One region of the Pseudohongiella sp. genome, then DNA from elsewhere that is predicted to be linked to it. Evidence: predicted binding sites of a transcription regulator. Region 1 holds the regulator's gene; each other region holds the start of a gene.

Region 1 (4,217 bases):
CTTCCTGCTCCGCAGCCAGCAGGATAGTACCCTGACGGGGTTTACCGGCAGCCAGTCGCTTCTCGGGCAGCTCCACACCATGATCCACGGCGTTTCTGACCAGGTGCACAAGAGGGTCAGCCAGTGCCTCCACCAGATTCTTGTCGAGGTCGGTTTCCTCGCCGTGCAACTCAAGCACAACATCTTTTTGTAGGCTTCGCGCCAGGTCTCTTACTACCCGTGGAAATCGGCCGAACACTTTTTTGATCGGCTGCATACGGGTTTTCATCACCGAGGTCTGCAGGTCCGCAGTCACCAGATCGAGATTGGCCACGGCCTTGGACAACATCTCATCAGCAGCATTCGAGCCAATACGAACGAGACGGTTTCTGACCAGAACCAGTTCGCCAACCATATTCATGATGTCGTCAAGCCGACGCGTATCAACACGCACTGTCGTTTCAGCTACCGGGGCATGATCCGGTGCGGCAGGTCTCGCCTCCGGCGCCGGCGGCTGCCGTGGCGGAGAATCTGGCACCGCTTTCAGTATCGGTGCTGATTTTGCTGCGGGTGCGGCAGGCGGTTTCGGCTCGGGTTCGGCGTCTGCGTTTTTGCCGTTGTGCAGCTGATCGAGCAGAGCCTCGAATTCATCATCGGTAATTTCGTCGCTGCCGGGGTCTTTGCTGGTAGAGGGCTCTTTTTCCGCTGAAGGCTCTTTGTTGGCTGAGGGCTCTTTACTGGCTGAGGGCTCCTTATTTGCTGAAGGCTCTTTATTCGCTGAGGGCTCTTTGTTCGGGGTGCCCTGGAGCTGGTCGAGCAGAGATTCGAATTCGTCGTCTGTGATTTCGTCTTCAGCAGTGGCAGCGGACGCCTCTGACGCGGTTGCACGATTTTCCGCTTCGGTTTCAAAATCGGCCGAGTCCAGTGCCGCCAGCAGCTGGTCAAATTCATCGTCCGTCATGTCGTCACTGCTGCCGGCAGGACTCGCAACAACGGCTGCATCAGCTGACTCACGGTCCGCCGCAACAACATCGCTGGCAGCAAGATCATCGCCATTGGCCAACACTTGCAAGGCCTGCAACAACTCATCAGCGGCAGGCTCTGGCGGGAGTCGCTCTTTGATCTGGGCAAACATGTTGTTGACGGCATCAAGTGCCTGCAACACGATATCCATCAATTCGGATGTAACCTGGCGCTTGCCATTGCGCAGGTTGTCGAACAGGTTCTCGGTGACATGGCAGCAATCCACCATGGGGGTCAGCTGCAGGAAGCCAGCGCCACCTTTCACAGTGTGAAAACCACGGAAAATGGCGTTCAACAGGTTTTTGTCGTCTGGTTGTTTCTCCAGCTGCACAAGTTGCTCAGACAGCTGTTCCAGAATTTCACCGGCCTCGACCAGAAAATCTTCCAGAATCTCTTCGTCATCAAAAAAACTCATGTCACTGTTCCTCTCCGAGTCACGTTCATCAGCCTCGGGCTGTTGCGTGAGTCAAAAACCAAGGCTGGACAATAAATCATCCACATCATCCTGGCCTGACACCACGTCCTGATTGTTCTGCTGGTTGATTTGCGGCCCTTCGGCGCGAATGCGTTGTTTCTCATCACGTACAGCCTTGTGCTCGCTGTCTTCGGATTTAATGCCAGCGACTTCTTCAACATTGCTCGCCAGCTTGACCAGACGCACCAGGCTTTGTTCAACGTCACTGACCAGTTCGATAACCCGTTTGATCACCTGCCCGCTCAGATCCTGGTAACCCTGAGCCATCAGGATATCGGTCAGCCTGGTATGAATACCCTGCCCGTCGCCACTGATCCGCTGCAGCAGCTGCTCGATACGCTGGAACAAGGGATTTGAATCGTCATTTACCGTGTTCCCCTGAGCCAGAAAGGACTGCCACTCCCGGTGGATGGCTTCACTCTCGTCCACCAGCTTTTGCACCATCGGTGCCGCCTCGTCAACACGATCCATCGTCTGGTTGGCTGCATCTTCGGTCATGGCAATGACGTAGTTCAGGCGGCTGCGCGCATCCACCATCTCCGAGAGCTCGTGCTTGACCTCGGCATTGTTCTGCAGGCCGATTTCCAGATGAAAATCGCGTAGCGCGTTGTGCAACGCCCGGGTCAGACGACCAACCTCAAAATACAGCGTTTCGTCGCGAGCATGGTTTATCTGGTGGATAAGATCCGCAGCCGCCACCATGTCATCGCTCTGCAGGGCCTCCAGCAATGCCTGCTTGCGAGCGAGCAAGGCATCGGTAAAGCTCTTTGCTCCCGCCGCAGCAAGCGCCGCAGTGTCAGCATCTGATCCGGTCGTGCTGGCCTTGCCCAAACCGTTTTTCTTGTTGTCTGCCATAGGATTTTCCTTTCAGCGATTAGCGTCGATGCGTTCAAAGATCTTTTCGATCTTTTCCTGCAGTGCCGCTGCCGTGAAAGGCTTGACCACATATCCATTCACACCGGCCTGCGCCGCTGCGATAATCTGGTCTCTCTTTGCCTCTGCCGTCACCATCAGAATCGGCAGCGTTTTCAGCTTTTCGCTCGCTCGGCAGGCCTTAAGCAGATCGATACCGGTCATGCCCGGCATATTCCAGTCCGTAATAAGAAAATCGAATTGGCCGTTTTCCAGCATCGGCAAGGCGGAACTACCGTCATCTGCCTCAGCGGTGTTGGTAAACCCCAGATCCCGCAACAGATTCTTGATAATCCGACGCATTGTTGAGAAATCATCAACAATGAGAATTTTCATGTTCTTGTCCAAAGCCGCCTCCACGTCATGTGCTCATACTGGGGATGTGCGCCACCCGGCACGGTATCTCCCTAGCAGGTTATCGCTTGAAAGGTGAAAAAATTTAGCTGAAATCAGGAAATAAATTCAGATGGTGAGCATTATAGCCCAATGTGAGCGCTTGTTGTGGGCGCTGCGAGCTGGACTCAGCGCCAGTCCTGCAGCCGGGAACGTAAGCGCAATGCGGCCTGGCTGTGTATCTGACTGATGCGTGACTCGCTGACACCCAGCACTTCGCCAATCTCTTTCAGGTTGAGTTCCTCATCGTAATAAAGCGCCAATACGAGCTTTTCACGCTCCGGCAGGCCTTCGATGGCCTCTGCCAGATGCGCGCGGAAATCATCGTCCTGAATTTCGTCAGCCGGGCCGGAAATCTCACCGGACGCACTCTCCAGCGCTGAATCATCGCCACCTTCTGTCAAATCATCAAAGCTGAACAGACGACTGCCCGATGCATCCTGCAAGATGGTGTAGTAGGTTTCCAGGTCGATACCGAGTTCTTCGGCGACCTCATGATCCTTGGCATCGCTGCCGGAACGCATCTCAACAGATTTAACGGCGGCTGCAACTTCGCGGGACTTGCGGTGGACGGAACGCGGCGCCCAGTCTCCCCGGCGAATTTCGTCAAGCATGGCACCGCGTATGCGAATCCCGGCATAGGTTTCAAAGCTGGCGCCTTTGGATACATCATATTTGCGCGCCGCCTCCAGTAAACCGATCATGCCGGACTGAATCAGGTCATCCAGTTGCACGCTGGAAGGCATGCGCATCAGCAAATGATGGGCAATCCGCTTCACCAGCGGCGCATGCTGAACGACCAGATCGTTCATGCTGTCTGTTTGCACGTCCTGGTACAATGAGGCACCTGTTGATGCTGTCATAAACATCCCCGTTGTGTCCTGTTCAGGACATGCCCTGCACGAGTCGCTCGACAAAAAACTCCATCTGCCCGGTGGCTTCGGTTCTTACCGGCCACTGGCTGACCTCTTTCGCCAGCCGTCTGTAAGCGCCCGCGGCCTTGCTGCCCGGATAGGCATCAAGTGTTGGCCGTTGCCGCTGCACAGCTTTACGCAAGGTTTCATCATAAGGTATGTCGCCCGCATAACGCAGATTTACATCCAGAAACCGGCCCGCAACACCCGCAAACCGGTTGAACATATTCTTCCCTTCATCCGGGGACCGCGTCATATTGGCCACAATTCTGAAGTCCTGTAGCTGGCAGTCGCGATGCAGGAGCTTGATCAGGGCGTAGGCATCGGTCATCGACGAAGGTTCGTCACAGACCACGACCAATACTTCCTGCGCAGCACGGACAAAGCTGACAACTGAATCTGAAATACCGGCAGCGGTATCAATGACCAGAACATCAAGTTCGTCAGCCAGCTCACTGAATGCGTGCACAATGCCCGCATGCTGACTGGGCCCCATGGTGACCAGAGACTGCACGCCAGAT
Region 2 (4,217 bases), on a different contig from region 1:
GCCGTCGACGCGCGAAAAACTGCCTCAGCGGCGAACGCCATCTCCCAGTTTGAATTGATTGACCAGGCCATCCAGAGCACTCAACAACATATCGATTTCTTCGTGGTACTGTTTGCACTTCAGATAATCTTCGGTATTCAGACGGCCGTCAGCGGCGATTTTCACGCTGCTTTTGGCGATCCCGTCCGTCACCTCGGACTGCTGTTTTACCGCACTGGCAATGTCCTGGCTGCGTTCCGAAATCAACAATACCGAGGCCAGAACAGACTCCAATAGTTCATTGGCGGAGTTTGCCGATCCCACGCACTCCTTGGACAGATTGACACCCTGATCCATGGCGGTAACGATTTGCACCGTGTTGTCCTGCAGGTTCTGGATAATGGTATTTATCTCCAGTGTGGATGCCTGGGTTTTTTGTGCCAGGCTGCGCACCTCATCGGCAACAACCGCAAAACCGCGTCCCTGCTCACCCGCTCTGGCGGCTTCGATGGCGGCGTTCAACGCCAGCAGATTGGTTTGCTCGGCGATGCCCTCAATGACCTCCAGTACGGAATGGACTTTTTCATTGTGATCTCGCATGTCGTGAACTTTCAGCTGGATTGATGTCAGTGAACCAGACAGTTTTTCCACGGAAGAGCGCGTATTGGAGACCGCAGCGGTCGCTTTTTGGGTTGCGCCGTTGGCCTCATTGGCAGCGGCAACACTGGTCTGGGCACCTTCGGCAACATCTGCCAGGGATGACGACAGCTCAGTTGTGGATGACGCCAGCAGCTCGGTCTCCTCCAGCTGCGATGCTGATCGACCGGCTGTGCGCTGGATCATGTCGGAAAACTGCGCGGACTTGCCAGTCACTTCGGCATTGGTGGACAACACCTGTCGGATGATGTCAGCCAGTTTGCCGACAAAGGTATTGAAGCTTGCGCCCAGTTGAGACAGCTCATCATTGCCATCGTCCGTCAAACGGCGGCTGAGATCGCCCGACCCTTGCGCGATGTCCTGCATGTAGGCCTGAGCCGTGCTCAGAGGCTGGGTAATCGACGCCGACAGGAAGTAGGCGATGGCCACGAGCACAAGCAGAATGACCAGAATGATAGCCGCTGAGCTCATCGCCCAGGCATTGAACTCGGCACGAATGTCATCCTCGTAGAGACCGTGAATAATAACCCAGCCCCAGGGTTCAAACAGCTCGGCATACACAGTCTTCACTTCCGCCTCAGGATGCGCCAGAGGATCGTCGGTGAAGGTGAGGAATCGATATCCGAACAAGGGATCCGGAAAATACAGGTACTCCGCAAAACCGGTGTAGTCGCTGCCGGTGTAGCGCTCGATAATCTCGGTCATGGTCGGCGTCGGATCACGGTACCCCAGGTCCCGCATGCGTTCTTCCGGCGTGGTACTGGCGTTCTGCATGGCCTGCCTGACCTGTGCGTCGGTATCAAGTGCGCTGTCGACATTGCGCAACGGGTGGGCCAGGATTTGTCCAAGCCGATGGTACAGGAGCAGGTAATTGCGCTCATCGACCATGGTGTTGTTAATCATGAAGCGCCCCAGGCGCTTGGCCTCGGATTCAGCCAGGGTGCCGGCACGAATCTGATCATCAAGCCCGCTCAGCGCCTCGTGGATCATCTGTACCTGATTGACGCTGCCTTCACGCAGCTGGTCCATGAAACGCTCACGCGCCTGCAAAAGCAACGTCACGCTCAAACCAATAATAGCTATCACGCTGATGAAAACAATGAGCCCGATACGGGTGCGAATGGTAAATTTGCTGAACATGACGGGTCCCTGCTCTGAATTACATTGCCCTGCCGCTGTGGCAGATATGATCTTATTATGCATTAGCTAACGGCAGTGACTGGCGAAACATTAGCCTTGCGTTCAGCGCTATATGCTTGAAAACCGCCGTCGACTGATTTAGCCTGAAGCTCTCTGGAGGCATCCCGCAAAAATGACGCTGAATCCGCTGGACTTCACATTCGCACCTTTTAGCGACACACCCGACCTCAGAATGTTCTGGGACGGACATGGTTGCCTGCAGATATTCGATTCATTGTTGCTCGCTCTGGTCAACGGTGCACCGCTGCAAACCGTTATTGCCGAGCCCGGACTGGGCAAAACCGTGCTTTGCCGCAAACTGTTGAACAGCCTTCGATCCCACAAAAGCCGATACCGTCCCTTATACTTGCCCTATCCGCACCTGGACCTGGACTCGGACCTGGACCAGATGCTTGGCGAAGACCTGCTCACGCAGGAAGCCCCGGATCAGCGCCGTACCGTTCTGCTGGTCGACGAAGCACAGGCCTTGCCCGAAAAATTTCTGCTTCGCCTGATCGACTGGCTGTCTCCGCCGGAAGCCGGTCGGCAGGGAATGCAAGCGGTACTGTTCGCACAACCGGAGCTGGAGGAGCGATTGCAGGGTATTGCCTTGCGACCTCTCGCGGATCTGGCAGGCAACAGCTTCAAAATCCACCCGTTTGATCGAAAGCAGATCCGGAGCTACCTGAGCGAACGCATTGTTCGCGCCGGAGCCGACCCTGAAACGCTGCTCACCGAACGCATCATTGATACCGTCTGGCAGGCCAGTAACGGAATACCACGGCTGGCCAATACCATCATGCGCAAGGCATTGCTTGCCGCCCGTCATGACGGCTCCGAAACGCTGCAACACCATCATGTTCTGTCCGCAACCGCAAGCACGGATGTCACCGTGTCATAAGCGTCGTCCTGCTATATAATCCGGCTTCCGCCAGATTGTTAGCGATGGAGAATCGGGATGCCGGAAAATATTTGGGAACAACTGCAGGAAGAAGCCCGCGAGCTTATCGGCCGTGAACCTCTGATGGCGAGCTATGTTTACGCGTGTGTGTTGAATCACAAAAGCCTGAGCTCGGCACTCAGTTACCTGTTGGCGCACAAACTGGCCAATTACGTGATGTCAGCAGTCGCCATCCGCGAACTGGTGGACACCGCGTTTAAAGAGTCGCCTGCTATCGTTGATTATGCTGCCTGTGACATCCAGGCGGTGTACGATCGTGACGCGGCTACCAGCGCATTTCTGCCCGTCATCCTGTATCTGAAAGGTTACCAGTCCATTCAGGTGCACCGCGTGGCGCATTTCCTGTGGAACAAAGGCAGACGCGACCTGGCGCTGTATCTGCAAAGCCGCAACTCGGAAGTATTCGGCGTTGATATTCATCCGGCCTGCGTGATGGGTAAAGGCATCATGTTCGACCATGCCACCGGCATTGTGATCGGCGAGACCACAGTGATTGAAGACGATGTCTCAATCATGCAGTCCGTTACCCTGGGCGGAACCGGTAACGAACAGGGCGACCGGCATCCGAAGATACGCTCAGGTGTGCTGATTTCTGCCGGTGCCAAAGTACTGGGCAATATCGAAGTGGGACGCAGCGCCAAAGTGGGCGCCGGCAGTGTTGTACTCAGGGATGTGCCAGCGCATACCACCGTGGTGGGTGTCCCGGCTCACCAGATAGGCAAACCCTGTCCGGACAATCCGTCGCATACCATGAACCAGCTGGTCGACAGCGACTGATCAGAGGTGCTCTTCGGCGTAGGCTGCCAGCAAGGAGCGTGGAACACCCTGCAGTTGCAGATTGCCACCGTGCGCGAAGTTCTTGAAACGTTCGGTCAGGTAGGTGAGGCCTGAACTGGTTGGACTGAGGTAGGGTGTGTCTATCTGGGCAAGGTTGCCGAGACAGACCACCTTGGACCCCGTGCCCGCGCGGGTGACAATGGTTTTTATCTGGTGGGGCGTGAGGTTCTGAGACTCATCGATCAAAATCAGGCTGTGCTGAAAACTCCGGCCACGAATATAGTTCAGGGATTTGAACTGTAGCGGCACCTTGGCCAATACATAATCGATACTGCCTGCGGCATTCTCATCATCCCAGTGCAGGGCTTCCAGGTTGTCCGTAATCGCACCCAGCCAGGGCTCCATTTTCTCCGCCTCAGTGCCCGGCAGAAAACCGATGTCTTCGTCCAGCCCCTGAGTGCTCCTGGTGGCTATGATACGGCGAAACAGCTTGGTATCCAGCGTCATCTCGATTGCGGCCGCCAGCGCAAGAATGGTTTTACCTGATCCGGCAGAGCCCGTCAGATTCACCAGATGCACGTCCGGGTCCAACAGCAGATTCATCGCCATGGCCTGAAAAATATCTCTGGGCTTTAACCCCCAGGTCTCCCGCTGCATAAGCCTG
Region 3 (4,217 bases), on a different contig from region 1:
TGGTCGACAGCAGGCTGTGAAACATGAAGGGTTCACCCTGTGTCATGGCATCCTGAAAATCACCAAACCACGGCAAGCGCTGCTCAACAAAATCCGCCAGCGCCGTCAGCGCCTGGTCGCGCGTGACTGGCCAGTTGAAGCGGGACAGGTCTCCCGGATGGTCGGGGAAATGTTTATCGACCAGGTCAAACACAGCCTTGTCGTCATCAGTGTAGGAATATGCCGGCAGGGCAGGCAGCGGTGGTTCACCGCGGTAGGGGCGGCGATTGCTGCTGTCGAAATTCCACGCGCCGCCAACCGGTTGTTTGCCGTCCATCAGTATGTTCGTGCTGCGGCGCATGTCGCGGTAAAAAAACTCCATGCGCAACTGTTTACGGTCACGGGCCCAGTCGGCGAAGCGTTGTTTGCTGCAAAGGAAGCGGTCATCATCGAGCACGGTCACCGGGATGCCCAGGCGATGTTGCCAGTTGCTGATGATGTCGTGATGCAGTCGATACTCGCCGCATTCGGTCATTATCAGGTTGCTCGGTTTGTGCTGGTGCGTTAATGCTGCGACAACATCCAGCAGGCTGTGTTGTGCACTTTCTGCGTCGAAGTGATGGTAGTGCACCTGCCAGCCATCGTTCTGCAATGTTTTTGCAAAGTGCCGCATGGCACAGAATAGCAAGGCGATCTTCTGTTTGTGGTGTTTGACGTAGCGTGCCTCGGCGCTGACCTCGGCCATGACGATAAGGTCAGTGCTTTTATCGAGTTCGCGCAGGCAGGACAGCCCGGTGCTTAGCTGGTCACCCAGAATCAGTGCGTACTTCATCGGCAATTGTCGTCGCAGACCGATCGACGACCAAACAGGGCAGAGATTCGGTGCCGGTGGCGGGCAAAAAAGCGATACACCAGATCGGCGACCGGACGGATCAGCGGCCAGCGCAGAAAGGCAAACCAGTGACCCTTGCCGACCAGTTGCCAGGCTTCACAGGTCACGTCCAGGCCGTAGATCATGGTACCGTCGGCACGTTCACCGTGCAGCATTTTGTCGGCAGCGACTACGTCAATATGCGGAAATCGCTGTGCAAAATCAGCGGCATTGATATCCTGCAGATCCAGCGCCGAGGTTTTATCCAGACGTCGCAAATGGTTGATCTCTGTCAGGCACAGGGGACACTGGCCGTCGTAGAATACCCGCAGTTGAGACATGGCTTGGTGGTAATCCTCGTATAGGGTGAAAGCGTGTGTTCTCAGCGTTGTTGCCGGGTCTTGAAGCGGTGCAGCTGGCTCTCCAGTTCCCCGCTAAGCGCTTGCAACTCGGCTGACAGGCCGGCCAGATCCACTGCCTGCGCAGCATTGCTGCGCGCGATACCATCGACTTCACCCAGATGATTGGCAACATCGTCACCCACCGCCGTCTGTTCTTGGGTGGCGGCAGCGATCATGTCGTTAAGACGGGAAATCTGGGTGACTTCTGTCGCCATTTCTGACAGGGTTTCAACGCTGGCATCGGCGGCCTGCAGGCATCGCTGCACTGCATTCTGGCTCCGTCCCATGGCGTCGTGTGCGGACTCCGAGGCGCCCTGCAGGCGTTCAATAAACCGTTCGATCTCGGCGGTGGATTGTGCGGTGCGTTTTGACAGGTTACGTACTTCATCGGCAACCACCGCAAAGCCGCGGCCGTGATCACCGGCGCGGGCTGCTTCAATGGCCGCGTTCAGAGCCAGCAGGTTGGTCTGCTCGGCAACACCTTTAATGACGTCGACCACCTGATAAATGTCGGCCGCCAGTTTGGCGGTGCCCGATACCGCTTCGCCGGTGAGCGCGATATCCTTGTTCAGCGCCGTAATCTCCTGCTTGATGTTCTGCATGGCGCGGTTACCCTGCGTCGAATGGTCGTCGGCATTGCGGGCAGCCGAGGCGGCCTGTTCGGCGTTGCGGGCAACTTCGGAGGTGGCCGTGCTCATTTCACGCATGGCCTGCACCATGTAGTCGCTTTCACTGGCCTGACGTTCGGCGCTGGCACTGACCTGTGATGACTTCTCCGTCAGTGCTCCGCCCATATCACGCAGGCTGTTGAGCTTCTGGTTGATGCCAACCACCAATGATTCCAGTTGATCCACAAAACCGTTAAAAGCTTCTGCGACCGGAGTGTCAAGGTCGACGCGGAAAGACAGGTCAACGCCCTGGCCCGACTGCGACATCCGGCCGGTGGCATGGGCGATGGACTCGCTTTCCAGCGCGTCGCGACAGGCCAGCACGGCCAGATAAATCAGCACACCGGCTTCGGCGATAACATAACCGGCATGGACAAAAATCATGCTCCACATGGCATGTTCAGTCACCCAGACGCCAAAACCATTGATCTGCAAATAAAAGAACAGAAAGTGGTGAATGGCAATGGTGACGGTGGCAACCACGATCGGGAGCCAGTCACGGTAATAGATTAACAGCGCCAGTAGCACAAAAATGGAGAAGTGCATTTCGATAGTGCCGTGACTTTGATGGATGTGAAGCGCGGACATCACCATGAATGACACTGCCATCAGGCACCGGTACAGCCGTGTGCCACGGATGGTCTGCAGCAGTGCTGCCATGGTCGCCAGGGTGCCACCCCCAATAATCAGGGCGCTGCCCCAGGTCCCGTGCCAGGGCGCGAGCGCCAGAGCATAGAGCAAACAAACGCCAAGCACGCCGGTCATGATGACATCGGCACGTTTGTGATGTTCGGAAGACTGACCAGCCTGCGTAAACATATTCATGAATGATGGCTCAATAAAAAAGAAGGGTATCTCTGTTTATCGGCACTGCTGATGGCAGCTTGATGCGTCGAGCATTGGTTGCAGATAAAAATTCAATGAATATACGTCGCGGGGCAACTTTCGGTTCAGCCGACCCGGATGTAATGGCACTGTCATAATAAAGTTGTTAAATATGCTTCCGTTTCAGGAATGGCATTCCCGTACTGTAGAGGTAGCACCATGACAAACCAAAAGCCGGATAATCCCGAACGTCGATTCATGCTTAAAAGTAGCGCCATGGCCGTTGCCTTTGCCGCATCGCCGGCGGTCAATGCGCTGCAATCGATGGCCACTCAGCAGCGCAGCGGTCGGCCACTGGGCTCGTCATTGGCCGACAGCCCTTACGGCCCGGTGCGCCCGGTGGCAGACAGCATCACGGGTCTGGAGCTACTGCAACTGCCGGAAGGCTTCAACTACGCTACTCTGTCCTGGACCGGCGATACCATGAGCAATGGCCAGTCCGTGCCTGCCCGATCTGACGGTATGGGTGTGGTAGCCGAGCGCGGCGACGAAATCATCCTGATCAGAAATCACGAGGTGGGCGCGGGTCCGCTGATCAATGCCCTGGGACTCTACGATGAGGCGCTGGCGGCAGATGGGCAGAACGTTGGCGGCGGCAATACCACCGTGCATTTTTCGCGCAGTCAGCGTCGTGAAATTCGCACTGTGCCCAGCCTGGGTGGCACCATGGTCAACTGCGCGGGTGGCGTCACTCCCTGGGGTACCTGGCTGTCCTGCGAAGAGACCGTCGCTGACAACACCGCGACAGGCGGTCGCAAACACGGTTATGTCTTCGAGGTCACCGTTGAGCCCGAACATACCAGTGCCCAGCCCATTGTGGACATGGGACGCTTTGATCATGAGGCGGCGGCCGTTGATCCCGCTACCAGTTACGTCTACATGACAGAAGACAATCGCAACCGTTCGTGTATTTATCGTTACCTGCCGGTAGACACCAGTCAACAACCGGGCTCTCTTGAGCAAGGTGGTCGTCTGCAGGCAGCCAGAGTCGTCGGCGTGCAACGCGCGGATATGCTGATACCGGAACTGGGTGAAGAAGTGGAAATCGAATGGGTTGATATTGCTGATCCGGATATGGCGCCCGAAGGTGAGGCCAGCGGCCCCTACCTGCAGGCTCGCGAAGCAGGCGCGTTGAGTCTCAGCCGTGGTGAGGGTATCTGGTATTCGGAAGGACTGTTTTACATTGTTGATACCAGTGCCGGACGCAACGAGCAAGGTAATGCCGGATACGGCGATGGCGCGGTCTGGATGCTTGATCCGGCCAGCAACCGCATGCGCTGTCTGTTTGCCTCTACCGACGCGAAGATGGCCAATAATCCGGACAATGTCACCGTCAGTCCCCGCGGTGGTGTGGTGATGTGTGAGGACGGCGGCGGTGTCGAAGACGAGTTCGGCTTTGGTGAACGTTTGATG

Evidence for each region. The regulator FliA, encoded in region 1, starts transcription of late flagellar genes. The targets are predictions, from matches to a motif close to CTAAAGTTTNNNNNNNNNNNGCCGNTAA.
Region 2: a site for FliA is predicted at 1,843-1,870, ahead of WD071_RS09720 (methyl-accepting chemotaxis protein). Genes of this name have one in related genera too.
Region 3: a site for FliA is predicted at 2,781-2,808, ahead of WD071_RS15640 (methyl-accepting chemotaxis protein). Genes of this name have one in related genera too.

Annotation. Positions count from the first base shown of each region.
Region 1 is NZ_JBBDNQ010000006.1:241,063-245,279, reverse strand. Features, by position in the region: gene WD071_RS01225 (chemotaxis protein CheW) at 1-1,417, opposite strand, end outside; gene WD071_RS01220 (protein phosphatase CheZ) at 1,469-2,332, opposite strand; gene WD071_RS01215 (chemotaxis response regulator CheY) at 2,345-2,725, opposite strand; gene WD071_RS01210 (RNA polymerase sigma factor FliA) at 2,911-3,645, opposite strand; gene WD071_RS01205 (MinD/ParA family protein) at 3,668-4,217, opposite strand, start outside.
Region 2 is NZ_JBBDNQ010000028.1:7,267-11,483, reverse strand. Features, by position in the region: gene WD071_RS09720 (methyl-accepting chemotaxis protein) at 25-1,776, opposite strand; gene WD071_RS09715 (ExeA family protein) at 1,949-2,716, shown strand; gene cysE (serine O-acetyltransferase) at 2,774-3,553, shown strand; gene WD071_RS09705 (PhoH family protein) at 3,554-4,217, opposite strand, start outside.
Region 3 is NZ_JBBDNQ010000042.1:121,998-126,214, forward strand. Features, by position in the region: gene WD071_RS15630 (cryptochrome/photolyase family protein) at 1-811, opposite strand, end outside; gene WD071_RS15635 (thiol-disulfide oxidoreductase DCC family protein) at 808-1,191, opposite strand; gene WD071_RS15640 (methyl-accepting chemotaxis protein) at 1,233-2,744, opposite strand; gene WD071_RS15645 (PhoX family phosphatase) at 2,964-4,217, shown strand, end outside.